Regions from separate parts of the Roseateles agri genome, predicted to be linked through region 1. Evidence: predicted binding sites of a transcription regulator. Region 1 holds the regulator's gene; the other holds the start of a gene.
The links. Region 1 encodes LexA, which represses DNA repair genes until DNA is damaged. Its sites were predicted from a motif close to ACTGTATNNNNATACAGT; they were not measured.
Positions count from the first base shown of each region.

Region 2: a site for LexA is predicted at 2,532-2,549, ahead of recA (recombinase RecA). Genes of this name have one in related genera too.

Region 1 is NZ_JAXCLA010000004.1:454,347-460,948, forward strand. Features, by position in the region: gene prmB (50S ribosomal protein L3 N(5)-glutamine methyltransferase) at 1-52, shown strand, start outside; gene SNE35_RS14045 (ATP-binding cassette domain-containing protein) at 49-2,019, shown strand; gene SNE35_RS14050 (DUF1304 domain-containing protein) at 2,613-2,969, opposite strand; gene SNE35_RS14055 (MarR family winged helix-turn-helix transcriptional regulator) at 3,037-3,543, shown strand; gene SNE35_RS14060 (organic hydroperoxide resistance protein) at 3,570-3,995, shown strand; gene SNE35_RS14065 (asparaginase) at 3,992-4,924, opposite strand; gene lexA (transcriptional repressor LexA) at 5,010-5,708, shown strand; gene SNE35_RS14075 (helix-hairpin-helix domain-containing protein) at 5,711-6,004, shown strand; gene SNE35_RS14080 (YidB family protein) at 6,020-6,481, opposite strand.
Region 2 is NZ_JAXCLA010000003.1:44,182-50,783, forward strand. Features, by position in the region: gene sucC (ADP-forming succinate--CoA ligase subunit beta) at 1-96, opposite strand, end outside; gene SNE35_RS08315 (DUF2889 domain-containing protein) at 151-720, opposite strand; gene SNE35_RS08320 (regulatory protein RecX) at 929-1,429, opposite strand; gene recA (recombinase RecA) at 1,446-2,489, opposite strand; gene SNE35_RS08330 (response regulator transcription factor) at 2,659-3,330, shown strand; gene SNE35_RS08335 (sensor histidine kinase) at 3,432-4,841, shown strand; gene rodA (rod shape-determining protein RodA) at 4,838-5,992, opposite strand; gene mrdA (penicillin-binding protein 2) at 5,989-6,602, opposite strand, start outside.

The sequences.
Region 1 (6,602 bases):
CGGCGAGGACCAGGTCCTGCTGGTCACGGCCGAGGCCCTGCAACAAGCATGATCACTCTTCGCAACATCACGCTGCGCCGCGGCACCAAGGTCGTCCTCGACGACGCCTCCGTCACCCTGCAGCCGGGCGAGAAGATCGGCCTGGTCGGCCGCAACGGCGCCGGCAAGTCCAGCCTCTTCGCCCTGCTGACCGACCGCCTGCAGAGCGACAAAGGCGACGTCGAGATCCCGCGCCAGTGGGCCGTCGGCGAGGTCGCGCAGAACATGCCCGAGACGGACATGCCGGCTACCGATTTCGTGCTGGAAGGCGACATCCGCCTGATGGCCGCCCAGAAGGCGCTGGCCGAAGCCGAGGCCGCCGAGGACGGCCACGCGATGGCCGACGCCCACGGCATGCTGATGGACGCTGGCGCCTTCGACGCCCGCCCGCGCGCCCAGGCGCTGCTGATGGGCCTGGGCTTCAAGGGCGCGCAGGTCGATGCCCCGGTCAACAGCTTCTCGGGCGGCTGGCGCATGCGCCTGCAGCTGGCCCGCGCGCTGATGTGCCCGGCCGAGCTGATGCTGCTGGATGAGCCGACCAACCACTTGGACCTGGACGCGCTCGTCTGGCTCGAAGCCTGGCTGCAACGCTACGAAGGCACGCTGATCATCATCAGCCACGACCGCGAATTCCTCGACGCGATCACCAAGGTGACGATCCACCTAGACGAGGCCAAGCTGCACCGCTACGGCGGCAACTACACCGCCTTCGAATCGATGCGCGCCGAACGCCTGGTGCTGCAGCAGGCCGCGTTCGAGAAGCAGCAGGACCGCATGGCTCACCTGCAGAAGTTCATCGACCGCTTCAAGGCCAAGGCCAGCAAGGCCAAGCAGGCGCAGAGCCGCGTGAAGGCGCTGGAGCGGATGGAGAAGCTGGCGCCGGTGCTGACGGCGTCCGACTTCTCGTTCGAGTTCCGCGAGCCGGTGAGCCTGCCGAACCCGATGCTGATGTTCGACGAGGTTGCCTGCGGCTACACGGTCGACGGAGAAGACAACATCATCGTCCGCGGCATCGATCGCTCGGTGCTGGCCGGCCAGCGCATCGGCATCCTGGGCGCCAACGGCCAGGGCAAGTCCACGCTGGTGAAAACGGTCGCCCGCATGCAGCGCGCGATGGGCGGCAAGATCACCGAAGGCAAGGGCCTGTCGATCGGCTACTTCGCCCAGCAGGAGATGGACGTGCTGCGGCCCGACGAAGGGCCGCTGATGCACATGGTGCGGCTGGCCAAGGAAGTCAGCCCCAGCGCCCGCGAGCAGGAACTGCGCGACTTCCTGGGCCAGTTCCGCTTCGTTGGCGACATGGTGAACCAGCAGGTCGGCAGCCTTTCCGGCGGCGAGAAGGCCCGTCTGGTGCTGGCCATGCTGGTGTGGCAGCGCCCCAACCTGCTGCTGCTGGACGAACCGACCAACCACCTGGACCTGAACACCCGCGAGGCGCTGTCGATGGCGCTGAACGAGTTCGAAGGCACGGTCATGCTGGTAAGCCACGATCGCGCGCTGCTGCGTGAGGTATGCGACGAGTTCTGGCTGGTGACCGGCGGCAAGGTCGGCCCCTTCGACGGCGACCTGGACGACTACCAGAAGTGGCTGCTCGATCAGAGCAAGGAGGCTGCGAAGGCGGCGAAGGAAGCGGCGAAGAAGGCTTCTTTGGCGCCGGCTCCCGCTGTTGTCGTTGTCGCGGCACCGCCTCCGGCGCCGATCGCTCCCCGCGAAGACCGCAAGGCTTCCGGGCAGGCTCGCATGCGGCTGGCGGAGCAGACCAAGCCGATGCGCAAGGAGATGGAGGCGATCGATCTCAAGCTGAACAAGCTGGCGGACGAGCGCAGCGCACTGGAGGGCGAGCTGGCCTCAGGTTCGGCCGCGCCGGCGCGGATTGTCGAGGTGGGCAAACGGTTAAAGGGCATCCATGATGAGTTGGAGGCCGCGGAGCAGCGGTGGTTGGAATTGAGTGAGCAGATTGAGGCGATGCAGGGGGCTTAACTGTTGCGCTTGACTGTCGCCACGGTGCCGGGACTCGCCCCGGCGGGCGACTCACTTTCTTTGCTTCGCCAAAGAAAGTAAGCAAAGAAAGGCGACCCTGCTTCCGCCGCCCTCCCTTCGGTCGGGTGCACTGCGATGCTCGCGACTTGGGCCCCGCGCCAAACTCGCTGCGCTACGCTCCGCTCAGACAGACGGCGCGAAGTCAGTTCACGAGGTTCGCTGCGCTCACGGTCCCAAGCCGCTGTGCTTCTCGGCGGCTGCACAAGGGGCCCGAAGACTAGTCGGCTCGCTACGCATCGCCTCCCGCGGCGATGCGTAGCGAGCCGTATCGATTTCCCCTTCTGCACCGCCGAGAAGCGCAGGAGTCCGGGGCGCGAGCGCAGCGAGCATCCACAACCAGCTTCGCGCCGTCTGTCTGAGCGGAGCGTAGCGCAGCGAGTTTGGCGCGGCCCCGGGCTTCGAGCATCGCAGGGGATCCGTAGCGAAGCGGAGGACGGCGCAGCAGGGGCGGTTTCTTTGCTTACTTTCTTGGGCGCCCAAGAAAGTGAGTCGCCCGCCGGGGCGAGACCCGGCACCGCCCCACAAGACCAGCCTCACCCCCAGGCAAGCAAAACAACAACAGCCGCCACGACAGCCGGCACCGCCTGCACAAACAAGATCTTGCGACCAACCGTCGCCGCCCCATAAACACCCGCGACGACCACGCAGGCCAAGAAGAACAACACCGTCGCCACATCCCCCCGCGCCAACCCGAACACAAGCCCCGCCGCCAGGAACCCGTTGTACAGCCCCTGATTCGCCGCCAGCGTCTTGCTCGCCTCCGCGAACACCGGATCCAGCCGGAAGGTCTTCAAGCCCATCGGCTTCGTCCACAGGAACATCTCCAGCACCAGGAAGTACAGGTGCAGCGCGGCGACCAGTGCCACCAGGATCGTTGCCAGCATTGCCATTCAGTCCTCACCCTTTCGAATAACCATTTAAATTGTGTGCAATTGAATTGCACTCTACATTATCGACATGCAACGCAGCAAGACATCTCCGCCAAACGCCGCAGCCGCGACCTCGCCGAACGAGGAATGGCTGCGTCTGGATGTCCAGTTATGTTTCGCCTTGTACTCCAGTTCGCTGGCGATGACCAAGTTCTACAAACCGCTGCTGGACCCGCTGGGCCTGACCTATCCGCAATACCTGGCGATGCTGGTGCTGTGGGAGCAGGACGGCATCAGCGTCTCGGCGCTGGGACAGAAGCTGTCGCTGGACTCCGGCACGCTGACGCCGCTCTTGAAGCGGCTCGAAGCCGCCGAGCTGATCACCCGCGAACGTGCCGCCGATGACGAGCGGCGCGTCCACATCCATCTGAGCAAGACTGGCCGCGCGCTGAAGAAGAAGGCGGCCGGCATCCCGGAACAGGTCGCCTGCGCCAGCGCCTGCTCCATCGAAGAACTGAGTTCCCTGACCCGGCGCCTGCACGAGCTGCGCACGCAAATCCAGGCCGCCTCCTTGCCCCTGTCCCCTACCGTTTGACCCTCACTCACTGAAAGGTACTCACCATGGCACTCGACAAAGTTCTCTACACCGCCCATGCCACGTCCACCGGCGGCCGCGACGGCTCCTCGCAATCGAGCGACGGCAACCTCAAGGTCAAGCTGACCGTGCCCAAGGAAATGGGCGGCCCCGGCGGCGAAGGTACGAACCCCGAGCAGCTGTTTGCCGCCGGCTACTCGGCCTGCTTCCTGGGCGCGATGAAGTTCGTCGCCGGCCAGAAGAAGGTCGCCCTGCCGGCCGACACCTCGATCACTGCCGACATCGGCATCGGCCCGATCCCGGCCGGCTTCGGCATCCAGGCGACGCTGAACATCACGATCCCGGGCATGGAGCGCAGCGCCGCTGAAGCGCTGGTCGAGGCCGCGCACCAGGTGTGCCCGTACTCGAACGCCACCCGCGGCAACATCGACGTGACGCTGAACGTCCTCTAAGACCTAGCGAGAAGCTCGAGGATCAGCTCGATCCTCGACTTCACCGGGCTCAGCGCTCCCGCGCTGGGCAGATCGCCGGCCGCCATCACCGGCCCGGCATCGCAGCGCGTGCTGCGCAGCACCTTCACACCGCCAGCCTGGGCGCCTTCCAGCGAACGCTCCAGCGCCGCTGACAGCGTGCCGTTGCCGGTGCCGGCGACGACGATGCCGTCGACGCCCTGCGCCAGTAGCGCGTCGACGATCGCTCCATCCGCGCCGACGTGGTTCATCACGATCTGCACACGCGGCCACTGCGCCGCTGGGCGCGAGATGCGTGCCATGCCCAGCGCCTGTGCAGCAGGAGCCGACCGGCCGAACCAGCGCACGATCCCCTCCTCCACCACGCCCAGTTGCGCGCCTTCCGCCGACGCGAACGCGTTGACCTTGTAGCTGTGCACCTTGCGCACCTGCTCCGCCGAATGGATCTGGCCAGCGAAGGCAACCACGACGCCCGCCACCTCGCGGTCCGCCGCGACCGTCACCGCATCGAGCAGGTTCTGCGACCCGTCCTTCAGCAGCGCCGTGGCCGGCCGCATCGCGGCGGTGATCACCACCGGCTTCGTCGGTGCCAGCACGCGCTGCAGGAACCAGGCGGTTTCCTCCAAGGTGTCGGTGCCGTGCGTGATGACAAGACCTGACACCTCCGGCCGCGCCAGGTGCCGCGCTGCCGCCTCGGCGATCCGCTGCCAGGTGGCGAAGTCCATGTCCTTGCTGTCGAGCTGGGCGACCTGCTCGTGCTCCAGGCGGCGCGAGGCCAGTTGCGGCACAGCAGCGATCAGTTGATCGACGCCGATCTGAGCTGCGGTGTAGCCGACGTTGTCGGCTGCGTCCGTGGCAGTCCCGGCGATGGTTCCGCCCGTTCCGAGGATAACGATGAGGTCACGCGTCATGTCTTGCTTGTTTTTCTTCAAAACTGGATGAAAATACAGCCACTGGATAGATACTCAGATATCCAGCGGCCAACCCAGGAGCACCATGGAAGACAGCAGCCCCAAACTGACGGCCCGCCAGCAGCAGATTCTCGATCTGGTGCGCGACGCCATCGAGCAGACCGGCGCCCCGCCCACCCGCGCCGAGATCGCCGCCGAGCTCGGCTTCCGTTCCGCCAACGCAGCCGAGGAACACCTCCAGGCGCTCGCCCGCAAGGGCGTGATCGAGCTGGTCGGCGGCACGTCCCGCGGCATCCGGCTGAAGTCTGACACATTGCGCGCGCTGAACGAGGCCCGAGGCCGGGCGCGCGAATCGGTCCAGCAGTTCATGCTGCCGCTGGCGAGCCTAGCCCAGCTGACCCTGCCGCTGGTCGGCCGCGTGGCCGCCGGCCAGCCCATCCTGGCGCAGGAGCACATCGAGCAGAGCTACACGGTCGAGGCCAGCATGTTCGCCAAGAAGCCCGACTTCCTGCTGAAGGTCAAAGGCATGAGCATGAAGGACATCGGCATCATGGACGGTGACCTGCTCGCCGTCGCCAAGGCCTCCGAAGCCCGCAACGGGCAGGTCGTCGTCGCGCGCATCGGCGACGAGGTCACGGTGAAGCGCTTCAAGCGCGGCCGCTCGGGCATCGAACTGCTGCCGGAGAACGAAGACTTCGAGCCCATCCTCGTTGCCGAGGGCGATGAAAGCTTCGCGGTCGAGGGCCTCGCCGTGGGCCTGATCCGCAATCAGATGTTCTCTTGAGCGTGAAGAAGGCGGCCCACGCGGACGACTGCCAGGTGCTGGAGCAGATCCCCAACATCGGCCCCGCGATGGCCGGGGATCTGCGGGTCATGGGCATCGTGCGGCCGGCCGACCTGCGGGGCCGCGACGCGCTGGCGCTCTACAGGCAGCTCTGCAAGCTCAGCGGCCAGCGGCAGGACCCCTGCGTGCTCGACACCTTCATGGCCGCCATCGATTTCATGCAAGGTGCGGCGGCCACGCCGTGGTGGCACTACACGGCGCAGCGCAAGGCCGCCTACGGGCAGATCGACGACTGATCTGCGCCGAGGGCATCAACGCCCGGCCGACAGGCTCCTGAAGATCGCCAGGCCCTGCTCCACCAGATCGTTGTGAGGCACCTGGCCGTCCGGCGTCAGGTGGTCCACCGCATGGGGCAGCACCTGCGACAGCATCTGCGTCGCGACGTCGGGCGAGAGGCTCAGCTTCTGCGCGATGGCCGCGACCTGATCCGAGCCGAGCAGGCTCTGCAATTGGTCGGCCGAGATCGGCAGGTTCTGGCCGGTGCCGATCCACGAGGCGACGACGTTGCCCAGGCCCGCCTGCTGCGCCATGGCCACAAGGCCACCCAGGCCACCGCCCTGGCCTCCCTGCCCGCCCAGCAGGCCCGTGAGCACATCCATCATCCCCGGATGGGCTGCCGCCGCGGCCGGGTCGCGGCCTGCGCCGCTCTGGCCGCTACCCGGGTTGGCCAGCGCGCTCAGCGCCTCGTTCGCGAGTTGATCCAGAAGTCCCATGTTGTCGATGCTCCAGGTGAAAGCCTTGCGGCGAGGGGCGGAGTATTGGCCGGATCGAGCAGGAAGCCGAATCCCTTGTATCGAGGTCTTGCGGACGCGGCACGATAAATGCCCCGGCCTT
Region 2 (6,602 bases), on a different contig from region 1:
GACGGCTTCCTGAACCGTGAAGGCCGGGATGCCACGCGGCACCGGCACGCCGAACTGGCGCAGGATTTCCTTGGCCTGGTACTCGTGAATCTTCATAAGGATCTCGCTGTTTGGAAGAAAGAAAGTGAGAGGAAGCTGGAAAGAAGCGGGTCAGGAAGACGCCGTAGGCGTTCGATACCAGCGCGGGTAATGGGTGCGAACGTTCTCGCCATCGGTGCGCAGCGCATGGCATTTGTCGAGCTGGAAGGGCTGCTGGGCGGCTTCGTGGTCGCCCTCGCGCGTGTCGAGCACGAGGCCGGCGAAGGCCTGAATCACCGCCGTGGGCAGTACCTGGCACAGCTCGGTCAGGTGCGTACAACCCTTGATGCCGGCCAGGCGTTCCTTGACGCCGAGCCGGAAGCCCTTCAGCAGGTTCAGCCCGACGAGTTGCTCGTAGGCGTTGCCGTGCTGGTCGCAGACGCCGGGATACGGCATCCAGCGGGTCTTGGAGCCGGCGGCGGCGATGTTCAGGTCACGATCGACGACCAGATGCAGCAGCATGTCGTGAACCGGCTCGCCCGCCTTGCGGGTCGTGCCGGCGAGCGGAATGTCGCGCGACTTCGTGTCCGTCAGCTGGGCCTCGACTTCGAACAGGCCGTCATCCCGCCCAAACACCTGCACGTCGATGGCGCGGCGATGGATCGGACGACGGCTCGAAGCGAGGGGAGGCGACTCGGACATGGAGTTTCAGGAACGAACGGCTTGCGCGCTCCGATGTGCAGAACGACGGCGAGGGCCGTCCTGCGTGCGGAAGCGCAGGGCGGGAATGTAGCATGCTGCGCCGCATCAAGCCTCCCCGCCCGCAGCAACGGCCGTTGCTCCGCCGGCAATTGCAATCCCAACAAGTGCCTATCCGCCAGCGTCGCGGCACGGGCGACGCCCGACCGGTTCAATCCTCTACCCGGCCCCTGAGCACCTGGCGGATGACCTCCGGCGAGAAACCTCGGCCGCTGAGAAAGCGCATCTGCCGGGCGCGCAGCGCGGGGTTGCCGGCCACCGCATCGGGGTCGCCAGTGCCGTTAGCGCCGAACTTGCGCTGCCAGAGGCTGCGAGCCCGTGCCAGTTCGGTCGACTTGAGTTCCGCCTGCGCATCGGCGCTGAGCGTCAGGCCGTGCTGCGCCAGTTCCAGCTTGATGCGCAGGCTGCCGTAGCGCTGCGCCCGCGCATGCACGCGCGATTCGACGAAGCGCGTCTCGCTCAGATAGCCCTGCGCGCGCAGCCACTCGATCAGCTGATCGACCTCGATGGCCGACCGGTCCTCGTCGTCCTCCGCCTCCTGGGCGTCACGACGGATCCGCAGCAGCTTGCGCCGCAGTTCCAGCGGGCTGTGCTCGCGCTGCGAGAGCAGCGCGATTGCACGCATCTTCAGCGAGAGCGGCGTGCGTCCCACGGACGGTCAACGAAACTCAGGCCTCGGCCGCCTCGTCGCCGCCGATCAGCGCCACGCCGACGGCTTCGCGGATCTTGTTCTCGATCTCGACCGCGACGTCGGGGTTCTCGCGCAGGAACTCGCGTGCGTTGTCCTTGCCCTGGCCGATCTTCTCGCCGTTGTAGGCGTACCAGGAGCCGGACTTCTCGACGATCTTGTGGACGACGCCCATGTCGATGATCTCGCCCTCGCGGCTGATGCCTTCGCCGTAAAGGATGTCGAACTCTGCCGTCTTGAACGGGGGCGAGACCTTGTTCTTGACGACCTTGACCTTGGTCTCGGAGCCGATCACCTCCTCGCCCTTCTTGATCGAGCCGATGCGGCGGATGTCGAGGCGGACGGAGGCGTAGAACTTCAGCGCGTTGCCGCCGGTGGTGGTTTCCGGGCTGCCGAACATCACGCCGATCTTCATGCGGATCTGGTTGATGAAGATGACCATGCAGTTGGTCTTCTTGATCGTGGCGGTGAGCTTGCGCAGGGCCTGGCTCATCAGGCGGGCCTGCAGGCCGGGCAGCGAATCGCCCATCTCGCCTTCCAGTTCGGCCTTGGGTGTCAGCGCGGCGACCGAGTCGACGACGATCAAGTCCACCGAGCCGGAGCGCACCAGCGCGTCAACGATCTCGAGCGCCTGCTCGCCGGTATCGGGCTGGCTGATCAGCAGTTCCTGCAGGTTGACGCCCAGCTTCTGGGCGTACTGGATGTCGAGCGCGTGCTCGGCGTCGATGAAGGCGCAGGTGCCGGCGAGCTTCTGCATCTCGGCGATGACCTGCAAGGTCAGCGTCGTCTTGCCCGAGGATTCCGGGCCGTAGATCTCGACCACGCGGCCGCGCGGCAGGCCGCCGACGCCCAGCGCGATGTCCAGGCCCAGCGAGCCGGTGGAGACGACCTGGATGTCCTCGATCACCTCGCCTTCGCCCAGGCGCATGATGGAACCCTTGCCGAATTGCTTTTCGATCTGGGCGAGGGCGGCTTGCAGGGCCTTGGCTTTTTCGGTGTTCAGGGCTTTGACGGGCGCGTCCATGAGTCGTTCTCCGGGTGAAGGTTGGGGCGGATTATGGCGCAATCTGTATGCATGTACAGTGTTTTGAACAGTAGTCGCGCGGCGCCCTGCTGACAAGTGTTGTCAGCAGAAATCCTTAGGGGGGCCCCTTCATAGAATTGGCGGCAAACGACCGCGGAGACACCCGACCATGCGCATCCTCATTGCCGAAGACGACCAGGTGCTCGCCGATGGCCTGCTGCGTTCGCTGCGCGCCTCGGGCTACGCGGTCGACCAGGTCGGCACGGGCACCGAGGCGGACGCCGCGCTGGCCGCTCACGAGTTCGATCTGGTGATCCTGGACCTGGGTCTGCCCAAGCTGCACGGCCACGAGGTGCTGCGCAAGCTGCGCGGGCGCGGCTCGGCCGTGCCGGTGCTGATCCTGACGGCGGCCGACAGCGTCGAGCAGCGCGTCAAGGGCCTGGACCTCGGCGCGGACGACTACATGGCCAAGCCCTTCTCGCTGCAGGAGCTCGAAGCGCGGGTGCGGGCGCTGACGCGCCGCGGCCTGGGCAGCGCGTCCACCGTGATCCGGCACGGCCCGCTGTCCTTCGACGCCACCGGCCGCGTGGCCTACATCAACGACCAGATGATCGAGCTGTCGGCCCGCGAACTCTCGCTGCTGGAGGTGCTGCTGCAACGCGCCGGGCGACTGGTCAGCAAGGATCAGTTGGTCGAGCGCCTGTGCGAGTGGGGCGAAGAGGTCAGCAACAACGCGATCGAGGTCTACATCCACCGGCTGCGCAAAAAGATCGAGCAGGGCCCGGTGCGCATCGCCACCGTGCGCGGCCTCGGCTACTGCCTCGAGAAGATTGCTTCTTGAGCACGGCGCCGCCGCCCGAGCAGGAACGGCCAGAAAGGCCCGATCGGCCTGATAAGCCTGAAAAGGGCCAGCGCTCGCTGTTCGGCGAGATCCTCGACTGGATGCTCGCGCCGCTGCTGCTGATCTGGCCGATCAGCGTGGCACTGACCTGGCTGGTCGCACAGGGCATCGCCAACAAGCCCTATGACCGGGAACTGGGCGAGATGGCGCGCACCCTGGGTCAGCAGGCGGTCTCGGCCGAGGTGCCGGCCGGGCGCAGCGGCCGCAACCGCTATGCGCTGGCGCCCGAGGCGGCGGCGCTGCTGCGGGCCGACGAAACGGACACCGTCTACTACCAGGTGCTGGGCCAGCGCGGCGAGCTGCTCAGCGGCGATGCCGATCTGCCGGTGCCGCAACAGTCCGACGACGATCCGGTCCCGCCCTGGGAGCTGCGCTACCGCGACGACGAGGTCGGCAACGAGCGGGTGCGCGTGGCCTATCTGTGGGCCGCGCCGCCGGCCGCGCCCGCCGCCACGGTGCTGATCCAGGTCGCCGAGACGCTCGGCAAGCGCTCGCGCCTGACCAACGAGATCATCAAGGGCGTGATCCTGCCGCAGTTCGTGATCCTGCCGCTGGCAGTGCTGCTGGTCTGGCTGGCGCTGGCGCGCGGCATCGCGCCGCTGAACGAGCTGCAGCGGCGCATCCGCTCGCGCGACAGCTCCGACCTGAGCCCGATCGACGAGCAGCGCATCCCCGACGAGGTCGCGCCGCTGGTGCGCGCCATCAACGACCTGCTGGCCCGGCTGGACCAGTCGATCAGCGCGCAGAAGCACTTCCTCGCCGATGCGGCACACCAGATGAAGACGCCGCTGGCGGGCCTGCGCACCCAGGCCGAATTCGCGCAGCGCGAGATCGACGAAGGCCGCAGCGATCCGGCGCAGCTGAAGCGCTCGCTGCAGCAGATCGCCCTGTCCAGCCAGCGCGCGGCGCACATGGTCAACCAGCTGCTGGCGATGGCGCGGGCCGAAGACCAGGAGCATGCGAAGCGCCGCAGCGAGGTCACCCTGCCCGAGATCGCCACCGAGACCGTGCGCGACTTCGTGCCGCGCGCGCTCGACAAGCGCATCGACCTCGGCTACGAAGGCCCCGACGCCGAGGCCAGCAGCCTGCGCGTGCTGGGCCATCCGCTGCTGATCCGCGAGCTGATCCGCAACCTGGTCGACAACGCGCTGCTCTACACGCCGCCGGGCGGCACGGTGACCGTGCGCATCGTCGAGGACCCGTTCGGCCAGGTCAGCGTGCTGCAGGTCGAGGACTCCGGGCCCGGCATTCCCGAGGCCGAGCGCGAGAAGGTGTTCCAGCCGTTCTACCGCGCGCTGGGCACCAATGTCGACGGCTCGGGCCTGGGCCTGGCGATCGTCCGCGAGATCGCCCAGCAGCACGAGGCGGAGATCACGCTGGATGACACCCGGCCGCGCAACGCTTCACCAGGGGCGCGCTTCACCATCCGGTTCCACGCCCATCCCGCCTAAGACTGGATCAGCCGCCGGCTCTTCGAGATCGACATCAAGAGGCCGAGGCCCACACCCAGCGTCACCATCGCCGTCCCGCCGTAGCTGATGAAGGGCAGGGGCACACCCACCACCGGCAGGATGCCGCTGACCATGCCCATGTTGACGAACACGTAGGTGAAGAAAGAGAGCGTCACCGCGCCCGCCATCAGCCGCGAGAACAAGGTCGGCGCATCGGAGGCGATGAAGAGCCCGCGCAGGATCAGCGCGGTGAAGCCGACCAGCAGGCCCAGCGCGCCGAACAGGCCGAACTCCTCGCCGAAGGCCGCGAAGATGAAGTCGGTGGTGCGCTCGGGGATGAACTCCAGGTGCGTCTGCGTGCCCTTCATGAAGCCCTTGCCGGTCATGCCGCCGGAGCCGATGGCGATCTCGCCCTGGATGATGTGGAAGCCCTTGCCCAGCGGGTCCTTGCTCGGGTCCAGCAGGGTGCAGATGCGGTTCTTCTGGTACTCGCGCAGCACCGGCCATTTGGCTTCGGGCTGGCAGATCTGGTCCTCGGTCATCACGACGGCGGTGATGGCCGCCGCGCCGACCACGAAGGCCGGGATGATCAGCCGCCACGACAGCCCGGCGAAGAAGATCACGTAGAGGCCGGCCGACAGCACCAGGATCGCCGTGCCCAGGTCCGGCTGCTTGGCGACGAGGCCCACCGGCACCGTCAGCAGCGCGAATGCGGCGATGAAGTCCGGCAGCCGCAACTGCCCCTCGCGCTTCTGGAACCACCAGGCCAGCATCAGCGGCATCGCGATCTTCAGCAGCTCCGAGGGCTGGATCACCACGCCGACGTTGAGCCAGCGCGTCGCGCCCTTGCGCGTGATGCCGAACACCGCCGTGGCCACCAGCAAGGTCACGCCCAGCGTGTACAGCGGTATGGCCAGCGCCATCATCCGCTGCGGCGGAATCTGCGCGACGACGAAGATGATGCCGATCGACAGGAAGGTGTTGCGCAGGTGATCGGGGAAGCGGGTGCCGCTGTCATAGCCGGCCGAGTACATGCAGATCAGGCCCAGCACCATCAGCCACAGGATGGCCAGGGACAGCGGCAGGTCGAAGCCGGCGAACCACGGCTTGATCCGCTGCCACAGGCTCGGCTTGTCGAACACATGGCTCATCGTGAAGCTCCTGAGGCCGGGGCCGAGGCGGCGGATGCCGCAGACGCAGCCGCCGCCGGCGCACTCGCCGCCTGGCCCGGCAGCGGCACGTCTTCCGCGCGGCGCGGCGGGCCGATCGGCGCGGAGGTCAGGCCCAGCTGGGTCTTGGCGATGTCTTCCTCGCTCGGGTAGGTGCCGGTCAGCACGTAGTCCATCACACGGCGCGCGATCGGCGCGGCCGCCGCGCCGCCGAAGCCGGCGTTCTCGACGATCAGCGCCACGGCGATCGTCGGGTGGTCCAGCGGGGCGAAGGCGATGTAGAGCGCGTGGTCGCGCTTGCGCTCGTCGGCCTTGATCGAGCTGTAGGTCTGGCCGGCCTTCAGGCCGACCGCCTGCGCGGTGCCGGTCTTGCCGCCGCTCTGGTACGGCGCGCCGGCGAAGACAGCACGCGAGGTGCCTTCCAGCGTCACGCCGTTCATCGCGTTGTGGATGATCGCCACGTCCGACGGCCTCAGTGGCAGCGGATCCAGCGCATCGCTGGCGACGCGGCGGTCTTCGTGATGGACCACGTCCTCGATGTCGCGCACCAGCCGCGGCTTGAAGCGCAGGCCGCCGGTGGACAGCGTGGAGA